Regions from separate parts of the Terribacillus sp. DMT04 genome, predicted to be linked through region 2. Evidence: riboswitches for the same ligand, from Rfam matches in the RefSeq annotation. Region 2 holds a riboswitch; the other holds the start of a gene.
The links. Region 2 has a riboswitch for S-adenosylmethionine ahead of ssuE (NADPH-dependent FMN reductase). Riboswitches for the same ligand answer to the same signal wherever they lie in the genome.

Region 1 (7,398 bases), 920 kb from region 2:
GAACCAATCCGTCATGACGGAAAGCAAATGCTCTTTTAGGAACTGACTGTCTGTTTGTGCAATAAAAGCAATATAGTCTGGAAAGAAAGGATTATCCGCGGTTATTTCTTGAAGTTTTGCAATGCTATGCTTATCACCAGACGCAGCTTCTTTTCGAGTTTCTTCGAACGAACTGCCGATATACGGGAGGCACTGTTCACGCAACGTGGTAGCAGACAACTGTTTAATTTCTTCTGACCAATCAGCTAAGCTATGCGCATTAGAATGATGGAGTAATTGGAGCAGTGCTTTCCATGTATTCCGCTCATGTACAATCTTTAAAGAACGTTGAAGTTGATCTGAAAAGCCATTTTCTGGGTTATCCCACATCTTATCAATATGCTCAAGCGTACCAGAAAGTGATGTGTTCGTTATCGCGGCAATACCTAAAGCCGCTTCCCAGAGTAACGATGATTCGAAATGAATGGTATAATCATTATTTGCTTTAAACCCAGACTGAATTATCTTCATATTATCACCTCAGTAATATTCTATATTATCGGAATATTATATTCAATAAAAATCGAATGGAGCGTCTTGAAAATGGTGTATCATCGTGCATTTGGTGTTTATGCTGTCATCTATAAAAAAGGAGAATTACTCGTTATTCATAAAGGGAGAGGTCCGTATTGTAACCGATATGATTTGCCTGGAGGCAGTCTGGAAGAAGGAGAGGGCTTACTGGAGGCTGTTATTCTTGAAGTAAAAGAAGAGACAGGCTTGTCAGCAACTATTTCTAGGCAAATTGGAGCGGTTGATTTCGTGCTTCCATGGAAGTGGAAGAACTTTACCCATGTGCATCATACAGCTGTTTTGTATGTTGCAGAGGTGACGGGAGACTTGCAGGTTCCCGAGCAGTTTGCCGGGCAAGATGCGAAAGGGGCGACTTGGATACCAATCATTCAGATATCCGCCGCAAACAGTTCTCCTTTAGTAACACAAGCAGTAAATTGGCTTCGTTCAGGTGAACTGCCGCTGGAAACGGTCGTCTATTCAGATTGGGAAGTGAAGAAGGGGTGTTTTTAAGAAGTTAATCAGGGTATTACATAAGGAAAAAGAAGGTGTCGCTGGCAATGAAAAAGATTGGTTTGTATCTATTTAGTGCTATGTTTATCGCGGCCGCTATTGCACACTTTGTATTAGATGACGGGTTTGTCGCTATGCTTCCTGCGTATGTGCCGCTGCGCTATTTCTTAATTTATTTGACTGGAATTGCAGAAATCGTATTAGCTATTGGTCTGCTAGTACCTTCGACTAGACGGTTCACCGCCATTGTAACAATCATTTATTTAATTGCCATTTTCCCGGCAAATATTTATAGTGCGGTTTATGATATACCGGCTCCTGGTATGGAGGAGACAAATCAGGCAATTCTATATATCCGCTTGCTTTTCCAGCCGCTGTTAATTTGGTGGGTATGGAAAGTAACACGACGATAATTCATTCAAGCAATACTCTGTGTCCCTTGTGCATACGTTAAAGTATCAACAAAATGCCGAGGTGACGTATGCATTCTATCAGTCTTTGTATGATCGTTAAGAACGAAGAAGAAGTCCTTGCTGGCTGTTTGGAGAGTGTGCAGGATTTAGTAGATGAAATTATCATTGTCGATACGGGTTCAACAGATAAGACCAAGGAGATTGCTTCCCAGTTTACAAGCCGAATTTTTGATTTTGAATGGATCAACGATTTTTCTGCGGCTAGAAATTACAGCTTTAGTAAAGCGACAAGTGACTATATTATGTGGCTGGATGCAGATGATGTCCTATTGTCAAAAGATCAAGCAGCGCTTCGTGATTTATGGAGTGGAATACATGATGATGTGGATGTGGTGTCTATGTATTACCACACCGCCTTGGATGAAGCAGGGCGTCCGTTATTTTTGTATAGACGCAACCGGATTGTGAAGCGCAGCAAAAACTTTCGCTGGCGCGGGGCAGTGCATGAGTACTTGGAATTTGGAGGGAATATTGTTGCATCAGAAATAGCGGTCACACATCGTAAAAGTGAAAAGTCCCATGTGCTCTCTGACCGCAATTTGCGTATCTATGAATCCTACGTGGCCTCTGGCAGAGAACTGACGCCAAGAGACATGTTTTATTATGCAAATGAATTGAAAGACCATGGAAAGCTTGAACAGGCAAAGTCTTATTATATGGAATTTCTACGTTCCAAACAGGGCTGGGTAGAAGATAATATTCGCGCCTGTCAGTATTTAGCGGATTGCTGTAAAGCTACAGGCGATACCGAAGCTTATCGTATGCATCTGTTTCGTTCTTTTCAATATGACCGTCCGCGACCGGAATTTTGCTGTTTTATTGGAGACTTTTTTACAGAAGAACAAAACTATGATGCAGGCGCGTATTGGTACCGGCAAGCTTTGGATTATGAAGGAAAGGAACTGCCAGGCTTTAGTGTACCTGCGTATACGACGTGGTACCCATATGTTCAGCTGACGCTTTGTTACTCTCGGCTAGGACTGATGGAACAAGCGAAGTCTGCCCATCTTCAAGCTGTTTCTTATCATCCAGATCATCCGAGTGTCCAGCATAATGCGGCGTTTTTTGAGAAGCTAAGGCTTTAATGTTCATTTCTTGTTCGGTGTGTCATAATACGAATTATCAAGATAAGATATGGAGGATTATTTGTGGCATTAGATATTATTGCGTGGATTATTATTGGGTTGGCATTCATTGCTAGTTTTGCAGGAATTATTTACCCGGTTATCCCATCGCCGCTAATGCTCTGGATTGGTTTCCTTGTGTTCCAATTCATGCTAAGTGATGGCGATTTGTCTGTTCTATTCTGGATTGCAATGGTAATCTTGACGGTCATCTTGATCATATCGGATATTATTGCGAATAGTTACTTTGTGAAGAAATTCGGCGGCAGCAAATGGGGAGAACGAATCGCAGCTATTGGTGTTATTGTCGGTTCGTTTATCTTCCCGCCTATCGGAATCATTGTTGTCCCGTTTATTGCTGTCTTGGTGACAGAGTTAGTCCAAAGAAGAACGCCGAAGGAAGCACTATATTCGTCAATCGGATCGTTGCTAGGTTTCCTCGGTGGATCGATAGCCAAGATTGTCATTCAGCTTATTATGATTATTTGGTTCTTTATCGCAGCATTTGTCTAAAGAAAAAAGCGAGCATCTTTGCTCGCTTTTTTTATGCATATTCTGTTTTCTGTAGTCGCATATCGAAAATATAATAACCGAACGGAATAACGGATGCAATCAAGGCGAAGAAAGCCCATTTCAATCCCCAGCCGACTTTCAATGTGGTGTAGCCAGTCCAGGCTACATACAGAACGAATAGTCCTCCGTGGATGGCGCCGATATAGGTTACGAAGATTGGTATGTCCATCATGTATTTCAACGGCATTGCTACGATTAGCAGCAGAAGCAAAGACGTTCCTTCCAAAAAGCCGATTATACGGAACCATTTTAGTGTCGCTTCCATGAAAGCCCTCCCAGAAACTATTTGTTAATAGTATAAGCAAGCTTGCCCATCTTTACCACTCTTAGGGAGAACTTGTCATAAGTTTGTCAAATTATCCTTGCACGTCATAAATTGTTGGCCGTCTGTCCTGGAATACGGGAATTTGGTTTCGCACATCATCCACTTGCTCCAGATTGGCTTCACCATATAGGATTGTCGCTTCCTCGCCTGCTTCTGCGATTATTTCTCCCCATGGGCCAATGATGACGCTGTGGCCGGCGAACGTATTAGCAGGATCACTGCCGGCACGATTGCAAGCAACAACATAACATTGGTTTTCAATAGCGCGGCTTAACAGAAGGGCGCGCCAATGATCCAGCCGCGGTTTTGGCCATTCTGCGGCGACAAACAGAACTTGCTGTCCGTTAATCATATGTGTGCGGATGAATTCAGGGAAGCGAATATCATAACAAATGACGCCGGCAGCTTGTACTGCCCCTAAAGAGAACGATGCCGTTTTGTCCCCTTGGTGTAGATACTTTTCCTCATCCATTAAACGAAATAGATGTGCCTTATCATATTCATGCAGCAGGTCACCAGTTGGGCCATAAACAAGCATCGTATTATAAACGCCGGATTTTGTACGTTTTGCAATACTGCCAGCAACAATGTGTACCTGGTATGTCTTCGCCAAATCATGGATAAAGTGTTTTGTTGTTTCGCCGTGCGTATCACTAATTTGATCAAGTCTTGTCAAATCATAACCCGTTGTCCACAGCTCAGGAAGCACAATCACGTCGGCGTTTTTCTGAGCTTCTTTAATTAACGCTTCAACTTGTTCGTAATTTGTATCAGGATCACCAAAGACAACATTGTGCTGTACAAGCGCTAGTTTCATTGTTTCACTCCTTGATTTTCTGCTATGAATGATTCCAAACGCTGCATAGCTTCTACTACTTGTTCGGAAGAGGAGACATGCATAAAGTGAATCGATTCCCCGGGAGCAACTGCGCCGTCCGCAGCAGTTTTCATCGCAGTTTCTATATTATCTTTAATACCAAGCTCTTTTAAGACAGTAGGTAAACCAAGTCTGCGGTACGTAGGAAGCAGCACTAAAATCTCATCAAATTTCTCCTCCAAAGCCAGCTGTACAAGAATACCGTAAGCGACTTTATTGCCGTGCAGCTGTTCGTGTGTTTCTGCTACTCGTGTCAAGCCGTTATGGATAGAATGTGCACCGGCAATGCGTCCATATTCATCTCCAAAACCGCCTACCATACCGCCGGCCATAATAACGGTTTCTGCAACACGTAAAAAGGCACTGTCTGCACGATGATTTTGCAGTGAGCAAATCGCTGCATCCCCTTCTGCAATTAAAATATCGCGGCATAATCTAGCTGCACTGCGGGAAATTTGGACAGCAAGGGGCTGATCGGTCATTTTCTCGGTAAGTGCATCTGCTTCATACCACTTCGCTAATGTATCGCCAATTCCCGCGATTAAATAGGGAGCAGGTGTTGTGAGCAGGAGCTTGGGCTCTACAAGCAGCATAAACGTACTGCGGGGGAAGATGGTATATTCAACAAAGTTTCCTGCTTCATCATAGAAAACACTAAGAGAAGCCCATGGCGAACAGTTGGAGACGATGGTTGGAATTAAGATAACTGGCAGGTTAGCATCATTAGCTGCTGCTTTTGCAGTATCCAAAACTTTTCCGCCGCCAACGCCAATGATGAACTGTGCTTCTTGCTCTTGTGCTGCATCTGCTAGACGTGCAGCTTCTGCATGTGTGCACTGCCCATTATAGGCAACGCGTGTAACGGGCAAGTCAATAGGATCAAGAAACGGAGCTGCGGATTTCCACGATGCATCGCCATGTATAAGCAGACCGTTTGTCCAAGCCATTTCTGCTAGCTTTGCAGGCAGACTTTCTAATATATTTTCTTCACAGGCGTAATAGTTGGGAGCGCCTTTTATTTGAATGGTCATGTGATCACCTCGGTCATTATTAACACAAAAAAACTCTTCCAAGCGAATATGGAAGAGGGAAAGGTTGTGTCATTTCTTCCCCTTATCCCTCAGCTTGCTGCTGTTGGAATTAGCACCGTGTGCATCGCTGCACCGGTTGCCGGGCTTCATCGGGCCAGTCCCTCCGCCTTCTCTTGATAAGAGTGTGTGATTGCTGTATGATTTGTTCATTATCGCACTCTATTTGCAACACTGTCAAGATTGGTAATAGTCAGAAATAGAGGCGTAACAACAGGAGCGTGAGTAACATGGATTTTCCAATTTCGGATGCATTAAAACGACTGCCAGAACAATTTTTTGCCAGCTTGGTGCATAAAGTAAGTCTGCTGGAGCAGGAAGGGCACGATATCATTAAACTGGGACAGGGGAATCCTGATTTGCCGACACCACAGCATATTGTGGACAAGTTAAAAGAAGCTTCTGATAATCCGGCTTATCATAAATATTCGCCATTCCGAGGCTTTGATTTTCTTAAACAAGCTGTCTGTGATTTTTATGCGCGCGAGTATAATGTGGAATTGGATCCTGAGACGGAAGTGGCCATTATGTTCGGATCGAAGACAGGTTTAGTGGAAATCAGCCAATGTCTATTGAATCCAGGAGATTTGGCGTTGCTTCCAGATCCGGGATACCCGGATTATATGTCTGGCATTGAGCTGGCACAAGCGAGAACAACGCTGCTGCCTTTACATGCTGAAAATGATTTCTTGCCAGATTATAATACGATTGCTCACAAGGATTTAGAAGAGGCAAAGCTGCTGTTTCTTAACTATCCGAACAACCCGACTGCAGCAACTGCAGATCAGGCATTTTTCGATAAGACAGTAGAGCTGGCAAAGGAACATCAAATATGTGTACTGCATGACTTTGCATATGGGGCGCTTGGATTTGATGGGCAGAAGCCGCAAAGCTTTTTGCAATCTGAAGGCAGCAAGGAAGTCGGCATTGAGATGTACACGTTGTCGAAAACGTATAATATGGCAGGCTGGCGTATCGCCTTTGCTGTTGGTAATGCATCTGTTATTGAAAGTATTAATCTGATTCAAGATCACGTTTATGTGAGTTTGTTTGGTGCGATGCAGGAAGCGGCTGCTTATGCGCTGACATCGGATCAGACTTGTGTAGAGGAGCTTCTTCATACATATGAATCGAGAAGGGATGCTTTCCTTGGCCATCTTCGTACGATCGGCTGGGAGGTGCCAGAACCAAAAGGAACATTCTTTGTGTGGCTGCCCGTTCCAAAGGGATATACTTCTGAAGCATTTGCTGACCTATTGCTAGAAGAAGCGCATGTGGCAGTAGCACCTGGAAACGGATTTGGTGCGTACGGGGAAGGATATGTACGTGCGGGACTGCTGGATTCGGAAGAAAGATTAATAGAAGCTGCAAAGCGGATTGAGAAGCTTGGCATTTTCTCAAAAGCATAAAGAAAGCCAGTCCGTAAATGGGCTGGCTTCCGTCGTATAGTTAGCTGTTAACAGCGCAACGATTTGGACCGGATTCTACAATAGCTTCCTCAGCGTCTGCAATCGTTTCTTTTCCTTGATTGGATTCTCTGATCAACTGATAGCTATTCGGCTGCTCGTCAGGGATGCTGCCGAGAACAGAAGCAGTGAACGCACCTGCATCTTGCATCTGGAGCCGTGGATTTTTTCGATACAAATCTTCCATTCTTGCTTGAACAGTTCCATCAGAGCCGATTTCCGACAGCTCGGAAAAATGGGAAGGCAGGACAATTAAATCCAGCGACAACATGGGATACTTTTCATATAAAGTAGTGTGCAGATCTTGCACCCACTGTTCGGCTTGGCCGGCTAAGTCGGGGCGACCGATCGATTCCGTAAACAAAATATCGCCAGACAGCAAGAACGTATCATCCACAACAAAACTA
Region 2 (7,398 bases):
ATTCGTGAGGAAGGACCTAAATCACATATGAAAAAGTCGGGTACACCGACAATGGGCGGCGTGATGATTATCATCAGCATTGTCGTCTCAACATGGATTATGCATGCAATCGGAGGAATCCAGATTAGTCTGGAAACATGGCTTCTTTTGTTTGTACTAGTCGGGTATGGCTTGCTTGGATTCCTGGATGATTACATCAAAGTTGCAATGAAGCGCAACCTTGGGCTGACATCCAAACAAAAAATGCTTGGACAAATTATAATTGCAATCGTTTTTTATGGATTGCTTCGCTACAATGATTTCGGTACTTACATACAAATTCCTGGAACATCGATTCAATGGGATCTAGGCTGGGGTTATTTCTTCTTAATCCTTGTTATGCTGGTTGGTGCATCCAACGCAGTTAACTTGACCGATGGACTGGACGGACTGCTTGCAGGTACCGCAGCAATTGCTTTTGGAGCATTTGCTGTTGTCGCGTATTATGATGTACAACAAACGCAAGTGACAGTATTTGCTTTGGCAGTTGTCGGCGCTTTGCTAGGTTTCCTTGTGTTTAATGCCCATCCTGCGAAAGTCTTTATGGGAGACACAGGCTCACTAGGACTTGGCGGGGCAATTGCTGCTGTTGCCATTCTGACGAAAATGGAGATTTTGCTAATCGTAATCGGCGGTGTGTTTGTTATTGAAACACTTTCTGTCATGATTCAGGTAATCTCGTTTAAGACAACAGGTAAACGGGTCTTTAAGATGAGTCCGCTTCACCACCATTATGAATTGTCTGGATGGTCCGAATGGCGTGTTGTAACGACCTTCTGGGCTGTAGGACTATTATTCGCTGTTATCGGCGTGTACATGAAGGTGGGATTATGATGCGAGATTTTGAGACGCTATTCCCATATAAACGCGTACTTGTTCTTGGTTTGGCGAAGAGCGGCTTCGCTGCTGCCAGTACCCTGCTAGCGCATGGTCGCAATGTACGCGTTAGTGACCTAAATGCTTCCAATCAGGATGAATTAGTAACCATTCTGGAGCAAAAGGGAGCGGAAGTGAAGCTTGGTGTGCAGGAAGTTGATCTCCTCGATGGTATGGATGTTCTAATCAAGAATCCGGGTATCCGTTACGAAAATTTGATTGTACAGACAGCGATGGAACGAAATATTCCAGTATTGACAGAGGTAGAACTGGCTGGCTTGCTTCACAAAGGAACACTTATCGGGATTACTGGTTCGAACGGTAAAACGACAACAACAACACTTGCATATGAAATGCTAAAAGAAAGTCAAGTGCGTACATATGTAGCAGGCAATATCGGCACGGCAGCATCCGAAGTGGCAGATAAAACAAACGAAGATGATCGGCTTGTTTTGGAGCTCTCCTCATTCCAGCTGCAAGGAATTGATCAATTCAGACCTCATATTGCCGTTATGCTGAATATTTTTGAGGCTCACTTAGATTACCATCATTCATTAGAGAACTATGAACAAGCGAAAGCAAATATTTTCCGCAACCAAGATGCGGGAGATTATCTTATTTATAATGCAGAGGATGAGCGTTTGCAGCATATTGTCAAAGATGCCAAAGCGACGCTTGTTCCTTTCTCTGGTTCCAGACAGCTTGCTGACGGGGCTTGGTATGATGAAACACATGTCTATTTTAAAGACGAAGCCGTAGCGGCTATCGACGATATTCTGCTTGTAGGCGGCCATCAGCTGGAGAATATTCTTGCAGCAATCGCTGCTGCAAAGCTTGCTGGAGCTACAAATGAAGGCATTCAGCACGTATTGAAATCTTTCTCAGGTGTAGAACATCGACTGCAGTATATCAAGCATCTGAACGGCAGAGCATTTTATAATGATTCCAAGGCTACGAACATATTGGCTACGTCTAAAGCTTTATCAGCATTTGAGCAGCCGACGATTCTGCTTGCTGGCGGATTGGATCGCGGTAATACGTTTGAGACACTTGTCCCATTCATGGAACATGTGAAAGCTTTAGTCGTATTCGGTGAAACAGCTGAAAAGCTTCGGGAAACTGCTTATCTGGCAGGTATAGAGCTTATTGAGTATGTGGAAGACGTCAAAGAAGCTGCAGAAGCCGCTTATCGTCTATCGGAGAGCGGCGATGTGATCCTGCTGTCACCTGCATGTGCAAGCTGGGATCAGTACAGAACATTTGAAGAAAGAGGAAACATGTTTGTTGAAGCGGTGCATACATTAGAGTAGGGGCTTGTCCTGCTCAGCCGCTTCGCTGCATGCGGACCCCCAATTCCAATCAAGGAAATGGGGTTTTTCTTTGCGTAAAAGTAATCTTCCAAAGACGGACTGGCTGTTGCTATTCTCTATTGGTGGTTTGCTGACAGTCGGTATCATTATGGTTTACAGTGCTTCAGCAATTTGGGCGGGTTATAAATTCGATGACAGTTTCTTCTTTGCCAAGCGACAGTTGTTGTTTGCTGGAGTAGGGCTGGCTGCCATGCTGCTCATCTCCAGGGTGCATTATGAGAATTGGCGCCGATATGCGAAAGTGCTTCTGCTGATTTGTTTCCTTTTGCTTATTGCTGTGCTCATACCAGGTATCGGAATGGTGCGGGGCGGAGCACGAAGCTGGATTGGAATCGGAGCATTCAGTATTCAGCCTTCTGAATTTACGAAGCTAGGCTTGATCATCTATTTAGCCGTCTATCTATCAGCCAAACAGAAGTATATTACTTCCTTGAAGCAAGGGTTTCTTCCTTCGCTGCTGCTTGTCTTTACCGCATTCGGAATGATTATGCTTCAGCCTGACCTTGGAACAGGCGTAGTCCTTGTACTCACCTGTATGGTAATGATTCTCGTTAGCGGGGCGAGGATTTCCCATTTTGTCGGACTAGGCGTGCTGGGAGCAGGGGCTTTTGCAGCCTTAATCTTGTCAGCTCCTTATCGAATTAAGCGTATAACCGCTTTCTTGGATCCTTGGGAAGATCCGCTGGGAGAAGGGTTCCAAATCATTCAATCGCTGTACGCTATTGGACCAGGAGGGCTTATGGGGCTAGGTTTAGGAAACAGTTTGCAAAAATTCTTTTATTTACCTGAACCGCAAACAGATTTTATTTTTGCTATTTTGGCCGAAGAACTTGGTTTCATCGGCGGAGCTGGTGTGATGCTTTTATTCCTGCTGTTTTTGTGGCGGGGAATTCAAGTTGCGCTGCGTGCACCTGATGGATTCAGCAGTCTGCTAGCCCTAGGGATTACAGGGATGATTGCCATCCAGGCAATGATAAATATCAGCGTCGTCACCGGATTGATTCCTGTGACCGGCATAACCCTACCATTTTTAAGTTATGGAGGGTCCTCGCTGACACTGACCTTAAGTTCTGTCGGGATACTACTGAATGTGAGCCGGTATAGTAAGCTTTAGTTTTCTCTATTAGTTTTCGTTTCAAAGTTAGCTGTGTAGATTCCTTCTTAAGTTTGCCTCAAGTAAAAGTGCTTTTCCCTTACTAAATGAGTAAAGCGCTATTTTTAAAATATTTGCACAATTGCATTGACTTTCCTTTCCAGCCCACGTATCATGTAAATTAATTTCATATAGTTCTTATCAAGAGAAGCCGAGGGACTGGCCCGTTGAAGCTTCAGCAACCTCTGACACTGTCAGAAAGGTGCTAAATCCAGCAAGATTAATTTCTTGGAAGATAAGAGTGCGGACGATTTCTCAAAGCTCTCTTTTCTTCGGAAAAGAGAGTTTTTTTCGTTTCGTCACTCTAACCCAAAAAGGAGGAGAAGAAACATGACCGACATTATTATTTTATCTGGCAGTCCATCACGAAAGTCGAGGTCGCTGCTGGCGGCTGCTTATGCAGGTGAGCTGGCGAAGCAGCAAGGCTACACAGCAGAGGTAATCAGTATTACTGATTTTAAACCAGAGGATTTAGTTTATGCGCGATTTGACAGTCCTGCAATTGTGGAGGCTGGCAAAGCAATTGAGACTGCGAAGGGTCTCATTATTGCATCGCCGGTTTACAAGGCTTCTTATACAGGGGTGCTGAAGGCGTTACTGGACGTGCTGCCTCAAGGTGCTTTTACGAACAAACCTGTACTCCCGATTATGACAGGTGGAAGCCCAGCACATCTGCTAGCAATTGATTATGCATTAAAGCCGCTTATCGCTAATTTAAAGGGAGAGTCCTTGCAAGGCGTTTATATATGTGATCAGCACATTTTGAAAGACAATCCAACCGAGCCAATTACCGAAAAAGAAACAGCCGCCAGATTAAGGGAGCAGTCGAATCACCTTCTCGAAGCGATTCGGCGTAATGATGCTGTTAGCTTAGTGAAATAAAGGAGGAGAAGTAATGCGGATTCTGTTAGCGGAAAAGAAGTTGTTCGGAATGCCGATTCAAATTATCGGCGGGCTGCTTGCAATACTGTTGTTTATGACTGGTGACGGAATTGAGCAGGCATTTTTATCAAAGTATGTTGTCGACATAGGTTTTTCTGCTAATCAATCTGCCATTATGTTCAGCGCTTATGGCATTGTACTTACATTTGCTTCTTGGCTTGCCGGAGTACTTGGTGAGGTAATTGGCCCGAAAAAAACAATGCTGTTAGGTCTCCTTACATGGGTGCTTTTTGAAATAGGCTTTCTCTACTTCGGTCTGTATTTAGAAAGTTTTTCAATGATGGTGCTTATGTATGGGCTGCGCGGGTTCGGATATCCTTTGTTTGCTTTTGCTTTTATCGTGTGGATTGCTTATCGTACCGAAAAGCACAAGCTGGCAACGGCTATGGGTTGGTTTTTCTTTATGTTTGCAGGCGGGATCGGGTTCCTTGGTTCGTACTACCCTAGCATTTTGCTGCCACTTGCCGGTGAAATGGCAACGCTGTGGAGTTCACTTATCTGGATTATTATCGGCGGTGCTTTAGGTGTGCTTCTTGTCGATGATAAAGACCGGCAGGGGATTAAGATTCAAGACCAGGTGAAGGGTAATAAATGGGCAGAAGCATTGAAAGGAATTACAATTCTATGGGAAAGTCCGCGTGTTGCAGCAGGTGGTTTGCTGCGTGCTATTAATACAGCTGGCTGGTATGGATTTGTTGTTGTGATGCCAGGCTTCTTCACTAGTTTCTTGGATATTACCACAAGCCAGTGGCTGCAGCTCTGGGCTGTCCAGTCTGTAAGTAATATGGTGGCAGGGGTATTATTTGGTATGCTCGGTGACCGAATCGGCTGGCTTCGGGTAGTTCGCTGGTTTGGCTGTGTCGGTGCAACTGTTTGTTCTTTGCTTTATTACTATATTCCGGTTGCATTTGGGGCGAATATCCCTATGCTCCTGCTGAACGCCATTCTTTTTGGAGCAGCTATTGCAGCTTTTGTACCGCTGTCAGCCATCTTGCCTACACTGGCACCGGCCAATCGAGGCGCAGCCATCTCTGTTCTTAATTTAGGTGCAGGAGCCAGTCAGTTTATCGGACCAGTACTTGTTGGTGTGCTTAACAATTACCTGGGGATTGTCGGTGTTGTGTGGGGATTTGCCATTATGTATGCGCTCAGTTTCTGTTTAACTGCATTTTTAACGCCAGCTGCGAAAGCACAGCTTCAACATACGACCAACGAAGGACTTGCTGTTCGATAACCAAAGGAGGAATAACAAATGACAAAGAAACGGATATATCTAAATGCTTTTGACATGAATTGTGTAGGGCACCAATCCCCTGGTTTATGGACACATCCGAAAGATCAAGCGCATCGTTATAAAGATTTGGATTATTGGACAGAACTAGCGCAGATTTTAGAAAAAGGGCAGTTTGATACGCTGTTTTTAGCAGATGTGCTGGGAACGTATGATGTGTATCAAAACTCCAGGGAAGGAGCGGTACGCCAGGCAGCTCAAGTACCCGTTAATGATCCGCTGCTTGTTGTGCCGGCAATGGCGCAAGTTACCAAGCATTTAGGCTTTGGAGTTACTGCTTCTGTTACGTATGAGCATCCGTATAGCTTTGCGCGCCGCGTATCCACGTTGGATCATCTAACGAAGGGCAGGGTAGGCTGGAATATAGTCACTTCTTACTTAGAAAGCGCAGCTAAAAACTTGGGATTGGATACACAAATCAAACATGATGAACGTTATAATATTGCAGAAGAATACGTAGAGGTTTGTTATAAGCTTTGGGAAGGCAGCTGGGAAGACGATGCCGTTGTGCGAGATACAGCTCGAAAGGTATATACCGATCCGGACAAAGTTCATGACATCCATCATAACGGCAAATATTATCAAGTCCCAGGAGCGCATCTATCTGAACCTTCCCCGCAGCGGACACCAGTACTCTTCCAAGCAGGTTCCTCACCTAAAGGCAGAGCGTTTGCTGCGAAGCACGCCGAATGTGTATTTATCAGTACGCCGACGGTTACCGTAACAAAACGCTATGTAGAGAAGCTGCGGGAAGAGACAAAGCGTCAAGGCCGAAATCCGGAAGAGGTAAAAGTAATGAGCTTGTTCACACCAATTGTGGCAGAAACAGAAGAATCTGCCCAGCAAAAGCTGCAGGAGTACCGCAGCTATGCAAGCTATGAAGGCGGACTTGTTTTACTAGGCGGCTGGACTGGTATCGATTTCTCCGACTATGACCCGGACGAAGAATTGCGTTTTGTGGAGAATGAAGCAATTCACTCAGCGGTAGAGACGTTTACTAAAATCGATCCGAACAAAAAATGGACTGTACGTGAAGTTGCCGAATTTGTCGGTATCGGCGGGATTGGTCCAGTTGTCGCTGGAACACCTGAACAAGTTGCAGACGCGATGGAGGATTGGGTGGAACAAACAGGTGTCGATGGATTTAATATTGCCTATGCTGTTACACCAGGAACGTTTAAAGATCTTGCTGACTACGTTGTGCCGATTTTACAAAAGCGGGGCAGAATTAGAGAAAAATACGCAGGAGATACGTTGCGCGAAAATTTAAGCGGAACCAGCAGACTGCCCGACCGCCATCCTGCACGCCAAGCCGGGAAAGCAGTGCAGCAGTTTAGAAAGCAGACGGTGTAACGTATGCCATATAAAGCAGAGACCAAACGAGAAATAATTCAATCTTTAGTTGATGCTGTAGTGGAACAGGTGATAGCTCCTTCCGCAGACCAGCTGGATCGGGAAAAGATCTTTCCGAAAGCAAACATGCTGGCTCTTGCTGCAAAGAAATTAAATGGCATCTTGCTTCCCGAGCATCTTGGCGGACTTGCTGCAGGCTATACCGAATTCTCTGTAATAGCAGAGAAAATTGCCGCGCATTGTCCATCCACTGGTCTTGTGTACACGATGCACATTGAAGCGGCGGATGCAATTTATCGGCATGGTACCGAGGCGCAGCACCAAAAGTGGCTGCTGCCAATACAAGAAGGAAAGTTTGGTACAACATCAACAAG

Region 1: linked by a shared signal. The riboswitch ahead of KS242_RS02645 (iron-containing alcohol dehydrogenase family protein) and the one ahead of ssuE (NADPH-dependent FMN reductase) in region 2 are both predicted to bind S-adenosylmethionine.

The regions. Positions count from the first base shown of each region.
Region 1 is NZ_CP077639.1:475,807-483,204, forward strand. Features, by position in the region: gene KS242_RS02610 (ArsR/SmtB family transcription factor) at 1-510, opposite strand, end outside; gene KS242_RS02615 (NUDIX hydrolase) at 583-1,065, shown strand; gene KS242_RS02620 (DoxX family protein) at 1,113-1,478, shown strand; gene KS242_RS02625 (tetratricopeptide repeat-containing glycosyltransferase family 2 protein) at 1,547-2,623, shown strand; gene KS242_RS02630 (DUF456 domain-containing protein) at 2,687-3,175, shown strand; gene KS242_RS02635 (DUF3817 domain-containing protein) at 3,207-3,500, opposite strand; gene KS242_RS02640 (carbon-nitrogen family hydrolase) at 3,592-4,377, opposite strand; gene KS242_RS02645 (iron-containing alcohol dehydrogenase family protein) at 4,374-5,468, opposite strand; SAM riboswitch class I at 5,548-5,651, opposite strand; gene KS242_RS02650 (pyridoxal phosphate-dependent aminotransferase) at 5,756-6,934, shown strand; gene KS242_RS02655 (MBL fold metallo-hydrolase) at 6,975-7,398, opposite strand, start outside.
Region 2 is NZ_CP077639.1:1,394,101-1,401,498, forward strand. Features, by position in the region: gene mraY (phospho-N-acetylmuramoyl-pentapeptide-transferase) at 1-873, shown strand, start outside; gene murD (UDP-N-acetylmuramoyl-L-alanine--D-glutamate ligase) at 873-2,225, shown strand; gene spoVE (stage V sporulation protein E) at 2,296-3,399, shown strand; SAM riboswitch class I at 3,574-3,680, shown strand; gene ssuE (NADPH-dependent FMN reductase) at 3,769-4,320, shown strand; gene KS242_RS07525 (MFS transporter) at 4,334-5,614, shown strand; gene KS242_RS07530 (LLM class flavin-dependent oxidoreductase) at 5,633-7,024, shown strand; gene KS242_RS07535 (acyl-CoA dehydrogenase family protein) at 7,028-7,398, shown strand, end outside.